DNA from 2 places in the Bradyrhizobium sp. LeoA1Lang genome. Region 2 is predicted to be linked to the other one. Evidence: riboswitches for the same ligand, from Rfam matches in the RefSeq annotation. Region 2 holds a riboswitch; the other holds the start of a gene.
The links. Region 2 has a riboswitch for cobalamin ahead of ACZYOF_RS36645 (TonB-dependent receptor). Riboswitches for the same ligand answer to the same signal wherever they lie in the genome.

Region 1 (11,355 bases), on a different contig from region 2:
GGGCGGTACTACGATCGGGGCCGTGTCCGGCGTCTGGTCAGTTGTCGTGGCTCTCGCGGCGGCAAACTTGACGGTCCTTCTCATCAACCTCCGTCGTTTGCCATCCTTGCGCGAAAGTCTCGACGCCGGGGCGAATTCCGCGGCCTTGCCAATGTTGATGATCGCTAGTCTTGTCGGATTCGGCGCAGTGGTTGCCGCGTTGCCGGCATTTGCGACGGTTCGCGATGCGGTATTCTCGATTTCTGGAGGACCGCTGGTTTCATTAGCCGTCTCTATGAATGTGCTGGCGGGGCTGACCGGTACTGCTTCTGGCGGTATGGCAATTGTGCTCAATGCATTTGGCGACGACTTCTTGCGTCTTGGCACGGAGCATCACATCGATACCGAATTGATGCATCGCATAACAACGATGAGCGCGGGTACCCTCGACGCCCTCCCCCACAACGGCACGGTGTTGCTGCTATTGCAGATCAGTGGTCTGACTCACCGTGAAAGCTATCTCGACATGGTGATGACCGTGATCGTCAGTTGCATTATCGCACTTGTTGCCGTCTTGATACTGGGTTCGGTTTTTGGATCGTTTTGACGGCTGAGATCACCGCTAACTTGGCCGATCGAGCTGGCCCGGGCCGATCAGCGCAGGCTCATGCACCTCGCGCATCGCGGATTGCCTGAGCGACTTTCGTCGCCTGCGACACTCGTCCGATTCGCGCGCCTGTGACGATCTTTCTTCGGCGCGTGCTCAAGCGCGGCACCATGCCTTCATTGGCGGTGGATCCGGCGGAGGGATAGGGAATAAAGCTCGCGGCTCGCAGCGCGAGAGCCTTTCGAGCCGCTTCGACATTGGCGGTCCGAGCTGCCAGGTTGTGAAGACGCCTGAGCTCGCCGTTTACCCGCTTCAGTGCTGCGGCAAAGACCTGCTTGCGTTGCGAAGGGCGCTCGGCGGTTCCTGGGAAGTTCGCGCCGCGAGCCTCACCTTTTCCGCGCGTCTCTCGCCGCTTTTGTCGGCCGAGCGTTCGCTCCTTATCGCGCATCTTGCGCAAGCGGGATCGCATGTCCGCAAGATCAGCCGGCTCGACGTCATAGATGGCGGGATGATGCGTGAGGCGGATCGTCTCGTATTCGTCGTGGCTAAGGAGGCTGCGTTCGAGCTTGCATGGGACCGACATTTCCTGTTCCTCCGTCGAATCTGTCGATGCTCACGTCAGCAGAATCATCCAGGTCTAGCGCCGCGTGTGGGTGATATGTCATGCTCGCATAAGGTTGCAGGATTTGCCATCTGCCATCCTTTCGCCTGTCAGCAACTTTCTGTGTTCGTCATTCAGGTCGCCGCTATCAGCGATTCGCAAAAATGCTGTTGGGTGAAGATCGATATCGATTTGAGTTTTGCTCCGCCTTGTGCTTCTTTGCGCGCGTCATCGGTGCCCTTGTAGGGTGAAACGGGAACGCGGTGCGGGAATCTTCCCAACGCCGCGGCTGCCCCCGCAACTGTAAGCGGATATTTGCGATCCGAATGCCACTGGACCTGCCAAGCAGGTTTGGGAAGGCGGATCGCGAGACGACCGCGAGCCAGGAGACCGGCCGTTGACGAGTATCAACTCGTTCGACGGTGGGTCGGCGGAAGGGCATTTATGAGCTTGCGGCGTTTTCTTGCCGGGTGTGCGGCCGTTGTCGCATGCAGTCACACTGGCGCGATGGCCCAATCGGGTCCCGAACAGCTTCCTGCTGTTGTCATCAATCCGGAGGTCCGGTCCAAACCTCCCACGAGGAACAGGCAAAGGTCTTCAACGACTGGTCCTGCGCGCCCAGCGCCCAGTACCGAAGCCGCTCCGGCAACTCCTGAAGTCGTTGTCACCCCCGACCGTACGCTGGAGCCGGCGAGCCGTACCGGAAGCTCGGTCAGCGTGGTCACGCACGAAGTGCTCGCGACCAGCAACCCGACCTCGCTCGTCGACGCGCTGCGGACGGTGCCCGGGCTCGATATCACCGAAAGCGGCGGGCCAGGCGCAACGACCAATGTGCGCTTGCGCGGCGCGAATACCGGTCAGACGCTGGTCATGATCGATGGCATCAGGGTCAACGATCCGACCGCCGCCAGTGGCGATTTCGATTTCGCGATGTTCGCCCCGAGCGCGATCGAGCGGATCGAGGTGCTGAAAGGCCCGCAGAGCGCACTCTACGGATCGGACGCGATGGGCGGCGTAGTCAACATCATCACCAAGAAGGGCGCCGGTCCAGCACAGCTCGACGTCAGCACCGAGGGAGGAAGCTACGGCACGGCGAGCAGCAGCGCATCGCTGACCGGAACCTCGGGGCCGTGGTCCTACGCATTCACGGGAAACGGGCAGCATAGCAACGGCTTTTCACGCTACGGCTATCGCATCCCCGCGCTCGAAGCCAAGTATGGTCCCCTCGAGCGCGACGGCTTCGACCGCGTCGGCGGTTCGGCACGCGTCGGCTACGACGCTGGCGAAGGCGTACGCCTGGAGACGGGCATGCTGACCTCGTTCACGCGGTCCGCCTACGACCAGGCCAGCGGAACGTTCCCGGACACGCCGTCGAGCGCGACGCGCCTTCTCGAGCAGGTCTGGGGACGCGCCTCATTCGACACGTTCGGTGGCATCCTCACCCATAGCGTGAGCGCGTTTGAAACACACATCGATCGCTCGTTCGACGACGTCACCTACAGGACCAACAAGCTGCCGCAGAACACGACGTCCATCCTCTCCAATTTCGTCGGCGACAGCACGGGCCTGGAATATCAGGGCAACCTGAAGGTCGGCCCGCTCGGATCGCTCATCGTCGGATCGCGCGTCCAGCATGAAACGGCGAGCACCTCCACCACCAACCTGCTGCCGATCCCCGGCGCGCCGACGCCACAGCTCGCCGGGACACAGGACACGAATTCAGTCTTCGCGCTCTGGCAACTGCCGATCGGCGAACGGCTCAACATCACGATGGGCGGCCGGGTTGACGACGTCGTCGATGTTGCACGGTTCGAGACATGGCGAGCCACCGCGGCGTACACGATCGCGGAGACCGGCACCAAGCTGCGTGCGAGCGCCGGGACAGGCGCCAAGGCGCCAACGCTCTATCAACTGTATGCGCCGACTTACGGCAATTCCGCGCTCAGCCCCGAGGAAAGCTTCGGCTACGACGCCGGCATCGACCAAAGCCTGTTCGGAGGCCGCGTCGTGGTTTCGCTGACCGGCTTCGGCAACCGGTTCAGCAACCTGATCGACTTTGTGACCGATGCGGCGCATCCGCTCGGGCACTACGTCAACGTCTCGCGCGCCGAAACCGACGGACTGGAACTCGGGGTCAACGTCGATATCCTGCCGGGCTACCTGAAATTCAACGCCGCCTATACCTACCTGCAGGCCAAGGATCTTTCGACCGGCCTGACGCTGGCGCGCCGGCCGGAAAACCTGGCGAGATTCTCGTTCCCCATCACACCGATCAAGGATTGGCTGATCGAGCCGCGCGTGCTCGCGGTGTCGAAACGCTACAGCGGTTCAAACGAGACGCAGCCACTGGACCCTTACGTCCGCGTCGACCTCTATACCGAATACAAGATCGATGAGACCTGGAAGGTGTACTTGCGCGGCGAGAACATTTTCAACGAGCACTATCAGGAAGTGTACAACTACGGCACGACCGGGCCTGCGGCTTACGCCGGGTTCAGTGCCCACTGGTGAAACGGATGTGATGATGAGCGCGCGGGATGCGCTATCCGATCGAGCGAAACGCGCTAGCCAGGCGATCGAGACCATCGTCCGACGCAAGGCCAAATCGCAGCCATTCGCGTGCCCAGTCGAAGCTGCGGCACCAGATGTGGCGTCGTGCCAGTTCGGTGTGCAAGTTCGGGGCATCGGGATGGGAGGCAAGGCGAAAGAGCGTGGTCCCTCCGACAAGCTGAAGGCCGGCCTCTGTAAGGACATGATCCAGCTTGCTCGACTGGCGAGCGAGCTTCACGCGCGTCTCGTCGGCCCAGGATCGATCCCGCAAGGCGGCCGTGCCCAGGTGGAGCGCCGGGCCGGAGACTGGCCATGGACCCAGCGCCGCCGAGATACGTTCAACGATGTCGCGTCGGCCGATCACGAAGCCAAGGCGAAGCCCCGCGAGCCCATAGAACTTGCCGAAGGAACGCAGCACGAGGATGGGAAGGTCGGCGCTCATTCTGGCCGCACTGATGGCGGGATCGACATCGGCAAAGGCCTCGTCGATAACCAGCCAGCCTCCGCGGCGGTCGAGCCGCTCGGCAACGTGCCGAAACGCCCCGCCATCGGCGATACGTCCATCCGGATTGTTGGGGTTGACGACGACCGCGTGAATGGCGCGTTCAGGCAGCGCGGAGAGATCATTCACTGCGAGAATCTCCCGGCCTCCGCTGCTCCACGCCGCCGAATGCTCGCCATAGGTCGGACTGACCATCGCAACCGCTCCGGGACCTGCGAGATACGGGATCCATTGAATGAGCGTCTGGGTGCCGGTGGCGGCCGCGATATCCGCATCGTCGGGCACGCCGTAAGCTTGGCGCGCCGCGGCGAGGAGGTCCTGCTCGTCGGCCCGCGATGGCAAGCGCGTCCATGCACTGCCTGGAACGGGATGCCGAGTCGTCCACGGCCAGGGATTGATCCCGGTCGACAGGTCGAGCCAGTCCGCAGGCTCGCCGCCATGGCGCGCAATGGCTTCCGTCAGATCACCGCCGTGCTTCATGATCGCTTCATGCCATCAATCGCGCTCCTGCGCGAGACCCTTGTTGGCCTACTGCGGCCGGCGATCGGCGCAACGTTCGCGTTGCTGGCAGCATTGCTCGGAGGACATGCCGCTCATGCAGCCGATCTACCACGCGTCGCTTCCATCAATGTCTGCACGGACCAACTGCTTCTGGCGCTGGCCGATCCAAGCCAGATTCTCGGCCTCAGTCCCTATTCACGCGACCGCACCCGCTCCTGGAACGCGGAAAAGGCCGCAGCCTACCCTCGACTATCAGGCGAAGCCGAAGATGTCCTGATATTGCGACCGGACGCGGTGGTTGCCGGCAAGTTCACCAAGCGTGCAACACGGGAATTGCTGAAGGACAAGGGCGTGCGCGTGGTCGAATTCGACGCGGCGCGTTCGCTGCAGGACGTGAAGAGCCAGATTCGGCAAATGGGTGAACTCCTCCACCAGCCGGATCGCGCCGTATCGGAAATACGGCGGCTCGACACGGCAATCCAGCACGCTAGGGAGGCGGTATCGCAGCGCCCCTATCGCGTGCTGGCCTTGTCGCGGCGCGGCTGGGTTTCGGGTGGTGGCAGCTTGATCAGTTCCATGCTGGCCACGATCGGCCTCAAGAACGCGGCAAGCGATTTCGGCTACAAGCTTGGAGGTTTTGCGTCGCTGGAGGCGATCGTTAAACTGAGACCCGATTTGCTCCTTGTATCTGACAGCGGCGACTTCGCGGAGGACGAAGGTGAAGCCTTCCTGTTGCATCCGGCGCTTGAACGTTTCTATCCGCCGTCGAAACGCCTGGTCATCCCCGAGAAACTGACGGTCTGCGGTGGGCCGATGCTTTCGGAGGCGCTGGAACGCCTCGTCTCCGAACTAAGCCGCGTGGCGCGATGACATGCTGGCGGGAAGCGAGACGATCTTGATCGTGGTGCTGGCGATCGCATTCGATGGGCTCATCGGCGATCCGGATTTGCTGTGGCGCCGCTTTCCGCATCCGGTGGCGCTGATGGGCTTGGCCATCAACATGCTCGATCGCGCGCTGAACCGCGAGCAATGGTCGGCCGCACAGCGCAAGGCCGCGGGATGCCTAACCACCGGCGTGCTGGTCGCGATCTGCGCAGGCCTAGGCCTGCTGCTGGAAGCCGCGCTGGGATCGACACTGCTCGGGCAAGCAGCCCAGGGGCTTGTGGCCTCCATCCTGATCGCGCAGCGCAGCCTCTATCAGCACGTCAGCCGGGTCGTCTCCGCCTTCACCGACGGTGGACTTGCCGGGGCAAGGCGCGCGGTATCCATGATCGTCGGCCGGGATCCGGAACAGCTCGACACCAGCGGCGTCTCGCGCGCGGCGATCGAATCCTGCGCGGAGAATTTTTCCGACGGCGTCGTCGCGCCGGTGTTCTGGCTGGCGCTGCTCGGGCTGCCGGGATTGTTCGTCTACAAGGTCGTCAACACTGCCGATTCAATGATCGGCCATCGCAGTCCCCGCTACGAATCCTTCGGCTGGGCAGCGGCGCGGCTTGACGATCTGCTCAACCTCGCCCCTGCAAGGCTGGCCGCCATCCTGATCGCGCTCGTCGCGCCGATCGCAGGCGGCTCCACGGCGCAGGCCTTCAAGATCGTGTGGCGCGACGCTTCAAAGCACAGGTCGCCGAATGCGGGCTGGCCGGAAAGCGCCATGGCAGGTGCGCTCGGTCTCGCGCTGGCCGGGCCACGCCGTTATGGCGACCGCCTCGTCGATGACCCCTTCCTCAATGCCGGTGCCCGGATGGATGCCGATTCTGCCGACATCCGTCGCGCACTCAACCTGCTGATTGCAGCGTGCTCGCTGGAGGCAGCGATCTATGCAGCACTGGCGTTCGTGGTCTGACGGCTCCGTGCGATCTCGAGCATGCGATCGATGTCGAGATGCGCTTCCAGATGGTCGGCGAGCGCATCGAGTGCCGACTCGATCCGCGCCTCATAAGCGACAGACGAAGCGACGCCGAGATTGGCCAGCCACGCCTTTCGGAAGCTGTCATTGACAAACAGCCCGTGCAGATACGTCCCCTGCACACGACCATCGGCCGAGCTGGCGCCGTCGGAGCGACCGTCGATCGTGACCACCGGGCGCACGCAATCCTCACCGCTGGTGCGGCCGAGATGAATCTCATAGCCCTCGATCGGGCTGCCTGTGGCGCAATGAATACCCCGCACGAGCGTCGTCGATTTTTCGGCATCCATCGTCGTGGCGATATCGAGCAGCCCCAGCCCCTCGACCGTGCCGGCCGGACCATCAATGCCATCGGGATCAGCGATCGTCCGGCCGAGCATCTGGTAGCCGCCGCACAATCCGAGCACCTGGCCGCCGCGCCTCGCATGCGCCTTGATATCGATATCCCAGCCCTGCGCACGCAGGAAGGTGAGATCCCCGATCGTCGATTTGCTACCGGGCAGGATGACGACATCGGCGTCGACCGGGATCGGTTCGCCCGGCCTCACGAACACCAGCCTCACGCCGGGCTCCATGCCCAGCGGATCCAGATCGTCGAAATTGGCGATACGCGCAAGCACAGGAACGGCGATGACCTTCCGCGCGAAAGACGTCTGCACGCGATCGAGATCAACGGCGTCCTCGGCAGGTAGCCAGGCTGCCTGAGGTAGCCACGGCACCACGCCGAGCGACGGCCAACTGGTTAGACGCGTGACCGCTTCAAGTCCCTGGTCGAACAGCCTGGGATCGCCGCGGAACTTGTTGATCAGGAAGCCGCGAATGCGCGCGCGCTCCTCGGCCTCCAGCACGAGATGCGTCCCTACAAGGCTGGCGATGACACCGCCGCGATCGATATCGCCGAGCAACACGACAGGTACATCGGCTGCCGTGGCGAAGCCCATATTGGCAATATCGCCGGCGCGCAGATTGATCTCGGCCGGACTGCCCGCACCTTCGACCAGAACGATATCCGCCACTTGCGCGAGACGCGCGAAACTGTCGAGCACCGCGGGCAGCAGCGCCGCCTTCTTTCCGAGATAATCGGCCGCGCGAAGCGTGCTACGCCGCTGGCCCTGCACGATCACCTGCGCACCGGTGTCGGTCTCGGGCTTCAGCAGCACGGGGTTCATATGGACGCTGGGCGGCATCCGCGCGGCGCGCGCTTGCACTGCTTGCGCGCGGCCGATCTCGCCGCCATCGACTGCCACCGCCGCATTGTTCGACATGTTCTGCGGCTTGAACGGCGCGACTTTGAGGCCGCGCCTCACTAGCGCGCGCGCCAGGCCCGCGACAACAGTCGACTTCCCGGCGTTGGAGCCAGTGGCCTGGATCATCAGCGCCGGCGTCGGCCTTGCCATCAGAATTCTATCCCCTTCTGACCCTTCACGCCGGCGCGGAACGGATGCTTGACCAGCGTCATCTCGGTGACCAGATCGGCCATCTCGATCAGCGACGCATGCGCGTTGCGGCCGGTGATGACGACGTGCTTGTCGGCCGGCTTCTCGTCACGGAGAAAGGCAAGCACTTCGTCGATCGGAAGGTAGTCGTAACGGAGGACAATGTTGAGCTCATCCAGCAGGACCATGCGATGGCGATCGTCGCGGATCAGCTCCTTGGCGCGTTCCCAGCCCTTCCGCGCGGCTGCAATGTCGCGCTCACGATCCTGCGTTTCCCAGGTGAAGCCCTCCCCCATCACATGCAAGGTCACGAGCTCTGGAAATTTGGCCAGCAGCCGTGCTTCTCCCGTGTCCCACTTCGGAGATTTCGTGAATTGAACGACGGCGACGGGATAACCGTGACCGATATGCCGAAACACCATACCAAGCGCGGCTGATGTCTTGCCCTTGCCGGTGCCGGTATGGACGATCAAGAGTCCTTTTTCGCCTGTCTTGGTCGCCATGATCTTGTCGCGCGCGGCCTTGTGCTTCCGGGCCTTCTCGCGATGGCGGGCATTCTCGTCATCGGCTTCGTGAGATGGGTTCATCATGCGATTTCTCTCTTTGCTTCGTGCAGACTTTCGGCGATCACATCCGCGGCGCGATTGGAGCGTGGTGTCCATAATCCGCGCCTGATTGCTTCCGCGAACCGGGCAGCCATCTCGCGGAGCGCCGCCGGGTTGGACTGCTCGATGAAATCTCGCACCCGGTCGTCTTCGAGATAGGCCGCGAACAACTGATCGAAATAATGATTCGAGACCGCATCGGTCGAGGCCGCGAAACCGAACAGATAGTCGACGGTCGCAGCCATCTCGAATGCGCCCTTGTAGCCGTGCCGCATCACGCCGGCGATCCATTTCGGGTTGGCGGCGCGGCCCCGCACCACGCGGGATATCTCGTGCGCCAGCGATCGCACCGCCGGCATCTCGGGCCGCGACGTATCGATATGCGCAATGCGCGGCGCCTGCCCGCGCAATGTCGACACGGCGGCTGCCAGTCCGCCCATGAACTGATAGTAGTCGTCGGAGTCCAGGATATCATGTTCGCGGTTGTCCTGGGCCTGTGCGATCAGGTCGACGTCGGCCAGCCGCTCGACAAGATCGTCGCGGGCAGCGCTGCCCTCCGCCCCGGCGCCATAGGAATAACCGCCCCAATCCAGATAGACGTCGGCCAGATCAGCGCGATCGTCCCAGCCGCCCTCGTCGATCAAGGCTTGCAGCCCCGCGCCGTAGGCGCCGGGCTTTGAGCCGAACACCCGATGAGCAGCGCGGCGCTCGGCGAGCTCGCGGCTGATGCCGCTTGCTTCCAGCGTCTGCCGCCGGCGGCGGACATTCGCGGCGATCGGATTGGCGTCATCAGGTTCGTCGAGCGCCGCGACAGCCGCCACCGCGCTCGCGATGATGTCCATCTGGGTCGGAAACGCATCCCGAAACAGGCCCGAGACACGGAACGTGACATCGATGCGCGGACGTCTCAGTTCAGACAGGGGCGTGATCGCAAAGCCGGTCACCCGTCCAGAGGTCTCCTCCCAGGTCGGCCGGACACCGATCAAGGCGAGCGCCTGCGCAACGTCATCGCCGCCGGTGCGCATGTTGGCGGTCCCCCAGGCCGACAAGGCGATCGTGCGCGGCCATTCGCCGGTTTCCTGCCAGAAGGATTCGACGAGCCGTTCGGCCGCCAATTGCCCGATCCGCCATGCCGAGGGAGTCGGCACCGCGCGCACATCGACAGCGAAGAAGTTGCGGCCGGTCGGCAGCACGTCGGGCCTGCCACGCGTCGGCGCCCCCGACGGACCGGGAGGCACGAAGCGGCCATCAAGACCGCGCAGCAATGCCGCCATCTCCTGCGGCGGGCTCGCGTCAATGGCCGGCCGCAATCTCGTCTCGATCCAGTTCTGCACGGCTGCGGTGCGTATCCACGATGGGTCCGGCATCGTTTCGCCCGATACTAGCCGCAACGCCAGTTCTTCGATCCGTTCGACAGTGTCCCCCGTCGTCCGCCACAGGTTCGAGCCAAGCGCGGCCAGGACCGCCGGCCATGGCCCTGTGAATGGGGCAGCGAGATCGCGGGTCAGCGGGTCGAAATCGACAAGACCGAGATCGAGCGCCAGTGAGCGATGCAGCGAGGCGTCTTCCGGTTTGCGGTCCGACCGCGGCACACGCGCGATCGAAACGAGGAGATCGGCGCAGCGCTTCGCATCCGGAGCACGCCCGAACACGTGGAGACCGCCCCGGATCTGCATTTCCTTGATGTCGCAAAGATGCGCGTCGAGCGCACGCAGCGCCTCGCCGACCGGCATGTCCCGCGTCAGGTTGACATCGGCATCGAGCCGCTGCGCCCGTGCTGTGGAGAGAATATCCTCGGCGATGACAGCCGCGCGCTTCGGATCGAGATCGGTTGCAACCGAATATTCGTCGACCATCGACTCCAGCCGCGCCAGATCGTCATGCAATCCGGCGCGGGTCACCGGCGGCGTCAGATGATCCACGATGACCGCGGAGGTGCGGCGCTTGGCCTGGATGCCTTCGCCGGGATCGTTCACGATGAACGGATAGAGATGCGGCAACGGCCCCAGCACCGCATCCGGCAGGCAATCGGCGGAAAGCCCGGTGCTCTTGCCGGGCAGCCATTCCAGATTGCCATGCTTGCCGAGATGAACGATCGCGTGGGCGTCGAAGACGCGGCGCAGCCAAAGATAGAACGCCAGATAGTGATGGGGAGGAACGAGGTCCGGATCGTGATAGCTGCTCTTGGGATCGATGTTGTAGCCTCGCGCCGGCTGCACGCCGACAACGACATTGCCGAAGCGATGCAAGCCGAGACGGAACACGCCATTGGGGACGTGCGGATCATGGACGGGATCACTCCAACGCTCCGTGACCGCACGCTGAACATTGGGAGGGAGCGCACTAAATGCCGCTTCGTATTCCGCAAGCGGCCATGACGCGCCACCGCGCCGCAAGGCGCGGCCCTCGAGCGCATTGGTCGGCCCCTCCTGCAACAGCCGCATCATGCCGGCGGCATCATCAGGTGCGCCGGAAATCGCGTACCCCTCGTTCCCCATCGCGGCGAGGATTCCGATCAGGCTTTGCGGCGTATCCAGACCGACGCCGTTGGCGAGACGGCCGTCGCGATTGGGATAGTTGGCGAGGACGATGGCGACCCGTCGCTGGCTCGCAGGCGTACGGCGCAGCCGCACCCACGCCGCAGCGAGATCGGCTGTAGCCTTAACGC
Region 2 (11,355 bases):
ACTCGATGATTCCGGGCCGGTCCCACGGATGTGGTTCGTCGACCGGCTCGATTTCTTCAACTTAAGTGCCTGGCTGGGCGACGAGACGGGTACGAAGACGAAGCTCGATCTGCCCACCAGCATTTGGCTGCTCGCCTATCAGGACTGGTTCGTCGTCAAGCTGCGCGAGCCGTGGACGATCGGAGGCAAGACCTATGCGCCCGATACGGTGCTCGGCATGTCGCTGTCAGCCTTCCTCGCAGGCAGCCGCGACTTCACCGTCGTGTTCGAGCCGGAGCCGCGGCGGGCGCTGCAAGGCTTCTTCTGGACCGAGGGCCGGCTGGTGCTGTCGATCCTCGATGAACTGCGGCCGGTGTTCGAGATCTGCACGCCATCGGCTGGTGGCTGGACGCGCGAGCGGCTCGAAGGGCTGCCCGGGATCGGCGTCGTCGATGTCTGGCGCCTCGACAGCCATATTTCCGAAAGCAAGGGCGACCTGCTCGCCAATGTGCAGGACCCGCTGACGCCGTCCTCGCTGATGCTGATGGAGAAGGTCGGAGCGCCCACGGTGCTGAAGCAGGCGCCGAAGACGTTTAACGCGGATGGACTCGTGGTTACCCAGCATGAGGCCATCTCCATCGACGGCGAACGCATCCCCTACGTGCAGACCGGCCCCGCGACCGAGACCGGCGATGCGCCGGTGCACTTGACCGCCTATGGCGGCTTCGGTCTTGCGATGAAGCCGTATTACAACCCCGCGCTCGGCAAGCTGTGGCTGGAGCGCGGCGGCACCATTGTCGAGGCCAATATCCGCGGCGGCGGCGAGTTCGGCACGCGCTGGCACGACGCCGGCCGCTATGCGGGCAAGCGGTTGGCGCATGACGACTTCGCGGCCGTCGCCGCCGATCTGGTGAAGCGCGGCGTCACGCGGCCCGGGCGGATCGCGGCCGAAGGCGGATCGAACGGCGGCATCCTGATCACCAACATGCTGGTGCGCTATCCCGAACGCTTCGGCGCGCTGTTCTGCACCATCCCGCTGATCGACATGCGCCGCTACACCAAGCTGCTCGCCGGCGCGAGCTGGATCGCCGAATATGGCGATCCCGACAAACCCGAAGAATGGGCGTGGCTGCAGACCTACTCCGCCTATCACATGGCGAAGCCCGGCCAGACATATCCACCGATCCTGATCGCGACCACGCGCCGCGACGACCGCGTGCATCCCGGCCACGCCCGCAAGATGACCGCCAAGCTGCAGGCAATGGGATATGAGGCCCATCTCTACGAGCCCGCCGCCGGCGGCCACGGCTACGGCAAGGACAACAAGGAACGCGCCGCGTTCATGGCGCTGGGGCTTGGGTTCTTGCGGGAGAAGATCGGGTGGGTGGATGGTGCGTGATTGTTCCACTCACCGCTGTCATTCCGGGGCGCGCGCAGCGTGAACCCGGAATCCATTTTTCCGCCCGCGTATGCTGCGCAATGGATTCCGGGCTCGCGACTTCGTCGCGCCCCGGAATGACGCGGGGGAGCGATCACGCGCACGCGAATTCCAGGATCATGTTGTTCGCGGGCATGTCTACCGCCTCCTCCAATGACAGACCGACGCGCCCCGCCAGCTTCTCGATATCGGTGATGTCGCGCACGCCCCAGTCGGGATCCTGGTTGCGCAAGGATGTGTCGAACACGGCGTTGCTGAGAGCGGTGTGCTTGCCGTCGCGCTTGAAGGGGCCGTAGATGAACAACCGGCCGTCGTCGCGCAGGCGGCGGGCGGCGCCTTCGAACAGGCCCTCGGCGACGCGCCAGGGCGCGATGTGGATCACGTTGGCGCAGAACACCGCGAGCAGCTTTGGCAGCTCGCCGCCCTCAGGCGCAGCACCGGGCCAGGCCGGATCGGAGAGATCGATCCTCAGCGGCGGACGGATGTTCGGAAGGGCGGCGTATGCGCGCCAGGCCGCGATGCTCTTCAGATGCGCGTCGTTGAAATCGCTCGGCCACCAAATGATGTCGGGGGTCCGCTCCGCGAAATACACGACGTGCTGGCCAGTGCCGCTGCCGGCCTCCAGCACGTCGCCGGATCGGCCCAAAAGAAATTTTTCTAGCACCGCCCAGATCGGCTGATGGTTGCGATGAAAGGCAGCCGCATCAAGCCGGCCGTCGGCCTCGACCCGCCCGCCGTCCTTGCCGAATTCAACCACAAACTCTGGCATGATGCTCTCCTTTGCCTATCGTACAAAACGCAACACCGTAGCGATCCTGCTATTCCGCGCGCGCCGTCGCAATGCGCGATTTGGGCGCGCCTTCATCATAATGGTTACGGCCGTAGCCCCGGATGAAACGGAAGCGTAATTCGGGGCGAGCGCACCCATCTCTCCGCTCGTCATTCCGGGATGCGCCGAAGGCGCAGGCCCGGAATCCATTGCGCCGCATGCGCAAGTGGAAGAATGGATTCCGGGTTCTCGCGGAGCCTGTCATCGGGCCGCGCTTTGCGCGGACCCGTTGGCGAGCCCCAGAATGACGAGCTGAGAGATGGATTGCTTCGCTGCGCTCGCAATGACGGGGGATGGAGCTACCGCGCCACGCGCTGCAATTCCTTCGTCAGCACGTCCAGCGCGTCGGCGAGCATCACGCCGCCGCAGACGGTGAGACGTTCGGGAAGCACAATGCGTTTCTCCGGCGGATAGAAGTGCTCCAGCGCCGGATGCAGCAGGAAGGCGCGGCCGTTGTCTTCGGCGCGGTCACCGGCCTCCGAGACCAGGATGAAGTCCGGTCTCAGTTGCACGATCGCTTCCAGCGAGGCGTAGCCGCCGGCCGCGACGCCGAGGTCGCCGGCGGAATTGAGGAGGCCCGCTTCGGTGAGCAGCGACGACACCAGGCTGTCGCTGCCGGACACCCAGCCACGGCGCGCCAGCGGCAGCACGCGATAGTGCTTGCCGGTCGCGGCCTCGCGCGCATGGGCGATCGCGGCGTCGAGCCTTGCTATCGCGACCTTTGCGCGGTCCGGATGCCGCACGATCTCGCCCATCTCGCGGATCTGGTCCTTCACCTCGTCCAGCGTGCGCGGCACGGTGAACTCGACGAGATGCAGGCCGTTGGCTTTCAAGAGCTCGCGCGTCGCGCGCTTGTCGAACAGGCTGGCGACGACGATGTCGGGCTTCAGCACCAGCACGTCCTCCGCGCCGCCGGAGAGAATCGGGAAGCGGCGCGCCGTGTCGGCGGCGAATGATTGCCAGGCCTCGCGGGAGAATCGGCTGAGGCCCAGGATCTGCTGGGGATCGGCGAGCGAGAGCAGCAACTGATCGCTGCAGACGTTCATCGAGACGATGCGCGGCGCGCTCGCCGCAAGCGCGACAGTGGTGGACAGGGCGAACGCTGCAAGGAATGCAGCGAGGCGCCGCATCAGATCTCCGCCCACGGCACGATCACCGTCTCGCGCTGATATTCGGCGCGGAAGGCGCTGACGCGGAACACATCGGCCATGACCGTTTCCGACAGCGCATCCGCCGGCGCGCCCTGCGATGCGAGGCGCCCTTGCGCCAGCACCAACGCATGGTCGGCAAAACGTGCGGCAAGGCCGAGGTCGTGCGTCACCACGATCACCAGCACGCCCTTGTCGGCTGCCGCACGCAACCCCTTCATGACGTCGATCTGGTGGCGCGGATCGAGCGAGGCGGTGGGCTCGTCCGCCAGGATGATCGGCGCCTCCACCGCAAACACGCGCGCCAGTGCGACGCGGCTGCGCTCGCCGCCGGAAAGCTCGGTGACGCGGCGCTCGGCGAACTCCATGACGTCGGCGGCCTGCATCGCCCGCACCACCGCCTCGACATCGCGCGGGGACAGCCGTGCCGGATCGGTGGCACCATGCGGATAGCGGCCGAGCGCGACGATGTCGCGCGCGGGTAGCGGCCAGTGCACCATGTGCCCTTGCGGAAGATAGCCGAAGCGTTTGGCCCGTTCGCGCAGCGGCAGCGCGGCGAGCGCCTCGCCACCCACCCTGATGACGCCATCGGAGGGAATGAGGCCGGCGAGCGCGCGCAGCAACGTGGTCTTGCCGGCGCCGTTCGGACCGACCAGCGCAACGAGATGACCTGAGGCGAGTTGCAGCGACACGTCGCTGAGCACGCGGCGGCCGGCGAGCGCGACGTTGAGATGTTCCGCGACAAGCGCCGTCATGCGACGCCTCCGCCGAGCGCGCGGCGCTCACGCATGATGAGATAGAGGAAGAACGGCACGCCGATGATCGAGGTCAGGACGCCGACCTTGATGTCCGAGGTCGACGGGATGATGCGCACCGCGATATCGGCCGCGAGCAACAGCGCCGAGCCGGCGAGCGCGCTCGGCACCAACAGCCGCGCCGGGTCGTGGCCGATCACGGGCCGCATCAGATGCGGCGCGACCAGGCCAATGAAGCCGATGGTGCCGGTGACCGCCACCGCGCCGCCGACGCCGAGCGCAACGCCTGTGATCACGAACAGCCGCAGGCGGCCGACATCGACGCCGAGACTTTGCGCGGTCTCTTCGCCAAGCGTGAGCGCACGGAAGGCGCTGGCCTGCGAGAGCAGGATGGCTGCACCAGCAACGATGAACGGCAGCGCCAGCGCGACATGCTGGAAGCTGCGATCCTCCAGCGAGCCCAGCAGCCAGAACGCGATCTCCAGCACCAGGAACGGATTGCTGGCGAGGTTCATCACCAGCGCCGTCGCAGCGCCCGCAAGGCTCGAAATCGCAAGCCCGGCGAGGATCAGGATCAACAGCCCCGCATTGCGGCCAGCGATCGCGAGCAGCACGAACACCGAGCCGAACGCGGCGATGATGGCGGCGACCGGCAGCGCATAGGAGCGGACATCGGCCAGCCCCAGCGCGATCACCAGCACCGCACCGAACGCCGCCGATTGCGGCGCGCCGAACAACGAGGGCGAAGCTAAGGGATTGCGCAAAAGGCCCTGCAGCGCCGCGCCTGACAGGCCGAGAATGGCGCCGATCGCGAATGCCAGGATGGTCCGCGGCAGGCGGATCTCGCGCACGATCACCTGCGTCACATCGCTACCGCCACCGAACAGCGCCTCGATCACCGTCAGCGGCGACAGCCGCACCGGGCCGGTGCCGAGCGAGATCAGCATCAGCAGGGCAACCAACGCAATCATTGCAACGGTCGCGCCCAACCGTCGTCGCGCGGCGAGACCCGCCGCTATCGTGAAATCCTGTGCACTCATCGCGCCCTGCTTCTTGCAGCGAATTCGGTGGCAGACAAGCGACACCGGAACAAAAAAGCGTATTGGGGATGGGGCGCCGCAGTTCGCCGGGATTGACTCACGTGCCGCCAAAATCCTAGATGGCCCCGACGGTTCCTATCGGGATCAAAAGGGAATGCGGTACCGGGAAACTTCCCTCAAGCCGCGGCTGCCCCCGCAACTGTATGCGGTGAATCCTTCGTCTTATGCCACTGGGCGTCTCGGTCCTGGGAAGGCGACGAAGGGTAACGACCCGCGAGCCAGGAGACCTGCCGTCTTACGTGGTCACACGCGACGATGTCGGTCGGGGAGTACAGGCATTTGCTTCACCTGAAGCGCGAAACGCGATGGTGAGCCTCGGATCGCTGTGACGTGCCACTGACGTCATACCGAGGTCTCGCCGATGTTCTCTGCTATCACCGCCACCAAGCAACGCCGGGCGCTCCTGCTCGCGTCGAGCATGCTGGCGCCCGCCTTGTACGTTTCTGCCGCGCTGGCGCAGCAAGCGTCCTCCGAACAATTGCCACCGGTCGAAGTCAGAGCGCCCGGCGACCACAACCGCACCCGTGCCAAGCCCGCTTCCGACGGCACTCCAGGCCCCCGGCGTCCCGCGCCGGGCCAGGTGCCGACCACCGCGCAGCCGGCCGGCGGCGCAGGGTCCAGCGGCACCGCCGCTGGCGGAGCTTCATCCGGTGGCAGCGGCGGCAGCCCGCAGTTCGCCGGCATCGTCGGGACGTCCTCGACCGTGATCACGGCCGACGACATCGCCCATTCGCCATCGCACACCTTGCCGGAGATCATCGCGCAGGCGCCCGGCGTGCAGCTTCAATCGCTCTATGGCGGCGTGAACGGCGCCAAGACCTCGGTCGACCTGCGCGGCTTCGGCGCATTCGCCACCGCCAACACGCTGTTCCTGCTCAACGGTCGACGGCTCAACGACATCGACATGGCGCAGGTCGATCTCTCGACCATCCCGCTGGATTCGATCGAGCGCATCGAGATCACCCGCGGCAACAGCGGCGCCGTGCTCTACGGCGACAACGCGATCGGCGGCGTGATCAACATCGTCACCAAGACCGGCATCGGCGGCCCGCCGGTCTCGATCCGGGGCGAAGCCGGGTACGGCTCCTTCAACCAGCGCATGGCCGCGATCTCGACCGCGATGAATTCCGGGCCATGGTCGGCGTCGTTCTACGGCAACGGCATCAAGTCCGACGGCTACCGCGTGAACAATGCGCTCGACCAGCGCAACGGCGTCGGCAATCTCAACTACACGACGCCGGACCTGAAAGCATTCCTGACGGTGACCGGCGACGACCAGAAGCTGGGCTTTCCGGGTGGCCGGATCGTCGACCCATCCGCCGGCATCAACCAACTCGTCACCGACCGCAGGGGCGCCGCCACACCGTTCGACTACGGCAACCAGCAGGGCGCGAGCGCGACGGCCGGCTTCACCAAGACGCTTCTGAACGGCGTCGACCTGATCGTCGATGGCGGCTACCGCCAGAGGGATACGCAAAGCGCTTTCTTCGGCACCTCGCCATTGATCAGCGCGGCGTCGACCTACAATGACGCCGCGCTGCAGACCTGGTCGATCACGCCGCGGCTGAGCATCAACAATTCGATCTTCGGGATTCCGTCGTCGATCCTGACCGGCATCGACTATTACGACGCGACGTTCCACCAGCAGCGCGGCGCGTTCCGGGGCGTGCCGCCTATCCATACCTACGACCTGTCGCAGCAGTCGCTCGCCGGCTACTGGCAGCATACGGTCGGCCTGCTGCCCACGACGGACTTCTCCTATGGTGCGCGGGTGCAGAACACCTGGCTCAGCGCGCGCGATCGCTACGATCCGAATGCGCCGTTCGCCTTCGACGCGCAGGCGACGCCGCTCGACCAGAGCGAAACCAACTACGCGCTGCATGTCGGCGTCGAGCACCGCTTCACCGAAATGTTCTCGGTGTTCGCCCGCGCCGCGCACGCCTTCCGCACGCCCGATGTCGACGAGCGCGTCTCGACGGGTCCCGCGTTCGACGCCTTCTTCAATCCGCTGCCGCAGAATTTCCAGTTGAAGACCCAGACCTCGCATGACGTCGAAGGCGGATTCCGCGTCAAGACCAACCGCTTCCAGGTGCAGACCAGCATCTACAACATGGACCTCGAGAACGAGATCCATTTCAACCCGGTGCTGTTCTTCAACGTCAACCTCGATCCGACCCGGCGCTACGGCTCCGAGACGCAGGCCTCGCTGCGCGTCAGCGATACCGTGTCGCTGCGCGGCGGCATGGCTTACACGCGCGCTGTGTTCCGCGAGGGACAGTTCGCGGGCAACGACGTGCCGCTGGTGTCGCGCTACACCGGCAATCTCGGCGTGACCTGGAATATCTGGGACAACTATCTCGTGCTCGATGCCACGCTGCGCGCCTGGAGCTCGCGCGTCATGGATAACGACCAGGCCAATACGCAAACGCGCATTCCGGGCGATGCGACGATCGACCTCAAGCTCAGCGGCGCCTATGAGCATTTCTTCTGGTCGGTCAGCGTCAACAACCTGCTCAATGCGCTCTATTACGACTACGCCATCGCCTCGAACTTCACGCCCGGCCGCTTCAACGCCTATCCGCTGCCGGGCCGGACTTTCCTCGTAAAGGCCGGCGCGACGTTCTGAAGCAATCGGCCGGTCCGTGGCCTGCGCACGGACCGGCTTGTCCCGCCCGAATCAGCCATTATGTCGTGATGGCGGGAGATCGATATGGGCGGGATCGGGAAGACAAACCAACCTCCAAAGCAGGAAGGCGGCAAGCCGAAGCCGCCGCCTCCACCTGCGCGCCACGACGAGGACGACGACTACGAAGACGGCGACATCGCCACGCCGAAGCGCGATCGCTACGGCCCGGACGACGAGCCGTTGTGAGACGCCTCCCGTCATTGCGAGCGTAAGCGAAGCAATCCATCGCGCCGCTTGCGGAGACGTGGATTGCTTCGCTGCGCTCGCAATGACGGGGTGAGAGCGTTGCCCAGAATTGTAGGGTGGGCAAAGGAGCGCAGCGACGTGCCCACCATTTCACGAGCGGTGCAAGGGAAGGTGGGCACGCTGCGCTTTGCCCACCCTACGGCGGCTACGGCGGCTGATGCAGTCCGGCGAAATCCTCGCGCTCGATCTTGCGGATGCTCTTCAGGTCGAGCAGATGCGCGCCGAAGCCGCCGCGGGCGACCGTCCTTGCCAGTTTCGGCGAGACCAAAGTGAGGCCGGCCGTCATCGCCAGCGGCACGGCACTGAGCCAGTCGAGCTGCACCGGCGTCAATTCCTCGGTGCTGGCGTTGTATGGCCCTGAGGTCTTCAGGAGATCGCCGCACTCAACCAGAATGTCGCGCCTGGTGCCGCCGCGGGAGGCCTGGCCGAGCAGCGCCTGCATCGCCAGATGCGTCCGCACGCCGGTGCGGCTCTCGGGCAAGGGTTTTGGCGTCTCGCCGAGCGAAACGCGCAGCAGGAGATCGACCAGATCGGTGCCGGCGCGGAAGGCGTTGAGCGGCTCGACCAGGCGCGGATTGCAGTCGATCAGGAGCGGCACGGGGCTGTCGATCGGCATCACGTAATCGACCGATAGCGCGCCGTGCCAGGCCAGCGCTTCTCCGATCGCTTCCAGATAGGCGTGCACCTGCGGACGACTGACGCTTTCCTTGATCGCCTCGCCGCCGCCGACGCCGGGCGCGACCTGCCGGTAGGCGTGGAAGCCGACCAGTTTCCCAAAGCAAAACACCGACTGCGCCTTTTCGGTCGTGCCGGTGACGAGATCCTGCACCAGAAGCTCGCCGGCAAAGCTGTCGGCTGCGCCGAGCTCGTAGAGCGCGATGTTGAAATCGGCTTCGTCGCGCACGAACCAGATGCCGCGGCTCGCGGTGCCGACCGAGGTCTTGATGACGGAGGGAAAGCGGATGGCGTCACGCAACTCGCTCTCCGAGGTCACGATCCGCGTCGGCGGCTGCGGCAGGCCCAGTTGGCCGAGCAGGCGGCTGAAGCCGGCCTTGCTGTGCACCATCCGGTAATTGTCGAACCGCGGCAGCGCCAGGCCGACGCGGCCCTTCAATCGCGCCTCGGCGCGCGCGAACAGAAAACCCTGCTCATGGGTCGGCAGCAGCACGTCGAACGGCGCCTCCAGGAGCCGCTCGATATAGCCAAGGAAGCCCTCGGGGTCGTGGCGCAATCCCGGGCAGCGGTGGAATTTCCACACAAAGCGCGAATAGCGCGACAGGCACCAGGGCGAGGGATCGCAGACTTCGACATGGTGGCCGGCAAGACCGAGGATCGTGATCGCCTCGCGCGCCGAGGTGCTCGCCCCCTCGGGGATCAGGACGCGCAGCTTTGTTGCCGGATCGGTCATGCCAGATCATTGCTGCAATGCGAGTGGCTTGTCTTGCCGCTTTAATGCCGCATGTCGCTCGGTCGCGGTTCGCCGGGTCAGCCATGCAGCGGCCTTCATGGACAAATAACGCCCAGCCGATATTTTCGCGCCAGATCATGATCCGAGCGGATCATGATCTGGCTCTCTGTTTGAGCATGATCTTTTCGGAAAACCGGTTCCCACTTTTCCGGATCATGCTTTAAGCCCCGCCGGGCATCACATTTGATGGGCTTCTCACTGATATGGCTGATGTTCTCGCCGCACCGCAGCAATTGAAGACCGACAGCGCGGCGCGCACGCTGACGGGGATTTCGATCGCGCACTGGGTCAGCCATTTCCATATCTTCGTGCTGCCGATGCTGTTCCCGTTCCTGAAGGAGCGGCTCGGCGTCGGCTATATCGAGCTCGGCTTCGCGCTCACCGTGTTCGCGCTGGTCTCCGGCCTGACGCAGGCGCCGATCGGCTATCTCGCCGACCATATCGGCGCGCGAAAAATCCTCCTGATCGGGCTCTGCCTGGGCGGCTTTGCCCTGATCGGGCTCGGTTCGCATTTGAGCTATCCCGCGCTGATCGCAAGCGCGATTGGGCTCGGACTTGCCAACAGCGTCTATCACCCCGCCAACTACGCGATCCTATCGGCACATATGGACGAGGCGCGCATGGGCCGCGCGTTCTCGGTCCACACCTTTGCCGGCTTCCTCGGCGGCGCGGTGGCACCGGCGATCATGGCGGCGCTGGTCGCTGCAATCGGCGGGCTCGGCGCATTGATGGTCGCGGGCGCGATCGGCCCGCTGGTGGCGCTATTGCTCGTCATCATGGGCATCCCCGACGCGGGCGCCGCGAAGGACAGGCCCGAGGGCAGTGAGAAGGTGAAAACCAGCGTGATGACGCCGGCGATCATGGTGCTGACCGTGTTCTTCACGCTGCTCAGCCTGTCGAGCGCGGGGATCAATAATTTCGGCGTGGTGGCGCTGATGGGCGGCTATGGCGTGTCGTTCTCGTCGGCCAATATCGCGCTGACCGCGTTCCTCGGCGCCAGCGCGGCGGGCGTGCTCGCCGGCGGCTATCTCGCCGACCGCACCCATCGCCACGGCCAGGTCGCGGCGGCCTGCTTTGCCGTCAATGCGGCGATCGTGGTCGTGATCGCGATGGTCAACCTGCCATCGGCGGTGCTGACCGCGGCGCTGGGCCTGGCCGGCTTCCTCGGCGGCGTGATCACGCCCTCGCGGGACATGCTGGTGCGCAACGCAGCACCTCCCGGTGCGGCCGGCCGCGCCTTCGGCATCGTCTCCACCGGTTTCAACTTCGGCGGCATCGCAAGCCCGCTGCTGTTCGGCTGGATCATGGACCACAACCTGCCGCATTGGGTGTTCGGCGCCTCCGCCGCCTTCATGGTGCTGACGGTGCTGCTCGCGCTCGTCACCGACCGCAAGCCGCAGGGATCGGAAGCGCACGCAGCGGCTTGATAACCACTTGTTTAGACCTCCTCGCGAGCGATCGCTTCCAAACGATCCGCGCAATCGCTCAGGCCGACATAACAGGCGACACCGAGATAGATGGTCTGAAGCGCGCAAACGCCGCGGTCTCGACGTGTCGGCACGCACGCGGCGCCGGTAACGTGTTCGCCGGCCTCGGCAGGCCGCATGGAAACTGCGCACTCGTTGCCTTTGGTGGTCGCGGTCACGAGAGATCTCCGCAGTGATTTTCAAAGGACACTGCGGTGCGCCCGTTACGGTCCGACCACT

Region 1: it holds a riboswitch for cobalamin, as region 2 does, so the genes downstream of both, ACZYOF_RS01825 (TonB-dependent receptor plug domain-containing protein) here and ACZYOF_RS36645 (TonB-dependent receptor) in region 2, are expected to answer to the same signal.

Annotation. Positions count from the first base shown of each region.
Region 1 is NZ_JBVAPG010000003.1:59,996-71,350, forward strand. Features, by position in the region: gene ACZYOF_RS01815 (GntP family permease) at 1-586, shown strand, start outside; gene ACZYOF_RS01820 (hypothetical protein) at 867-1,433, shown strand; cobalamin riboswitch at 1,403-1,600, shown strand; gene ACZYOF_RS01825 (TonB-dependent receptor plug domain-containing protein) at 1,695-3,698, shown strand; gene cobD (threonine-phosphate decarboxylase CobD) at 3,730-4,719, opposite strand; gene ACZYOF_RS01835 (ABC transporter substrate-binding protein) at 4,729-5,610, shown strand; gene cbiB (adenosylcobinamide-phosphate synthase CbiB) at 5,612-6,583, shown strand; gene ACZYOF_RS01845 (cobyric acid synthase) at 6,556-8,043, opposite strand; gene cobO (cob(I)yrinic acid a,c-diamide adenosyltransferase) at 8,043-8,672, opposite strand; gene cobN (cobaltochelatase subunit CobN) at 8,669-11,355, opposite strand, start outside.
Region 2 is NZ_JBVAPG010000181.1:1,121-12,475, forward strand. Features, by position in the region: gene ACZYOF_RS36620 (prolyl oligopeptidase family serine peptidase) at 1-1,378, shown strand, start outside; gene ACZYOF_RS36625 (DUF938 domain-containing protein) at 1,512-2,186, opposite strand; gene ACZYOF_RS36630 (ABC transporter substrate-binding protein) at 2,546-3,376, opposite strand; gene ACZYOF_RS36635 (ABC transporter ATP-binding protein) at 3,376-4,149, opposite strand; gene ACZYOF_RS36640 (FecCD family ABC transporter permease) at 4,146-5,120, opposite strand; cobalamin riboswitch at 5,302-5,498, shown strand; gene ACZYOF_RS36645 (TonB-dependent receptor) at 5,611-7,875, shown strand; gene ACZYOF_RS36650 (hypothetical protein) at 7,960-8,121, shown strand; gene ACZYOF_RS36655 (hypothetical protein) at 8,327-9,589, opposite strand; gene ACZYOF_RS36660 (MFS transporter) at 9,853-11,076, shown strand; gene ACZYOF_RS36665 (Rossmann-fold NAD(P)-binding domain-containing protein) at 11,088-11,294, opposite strand.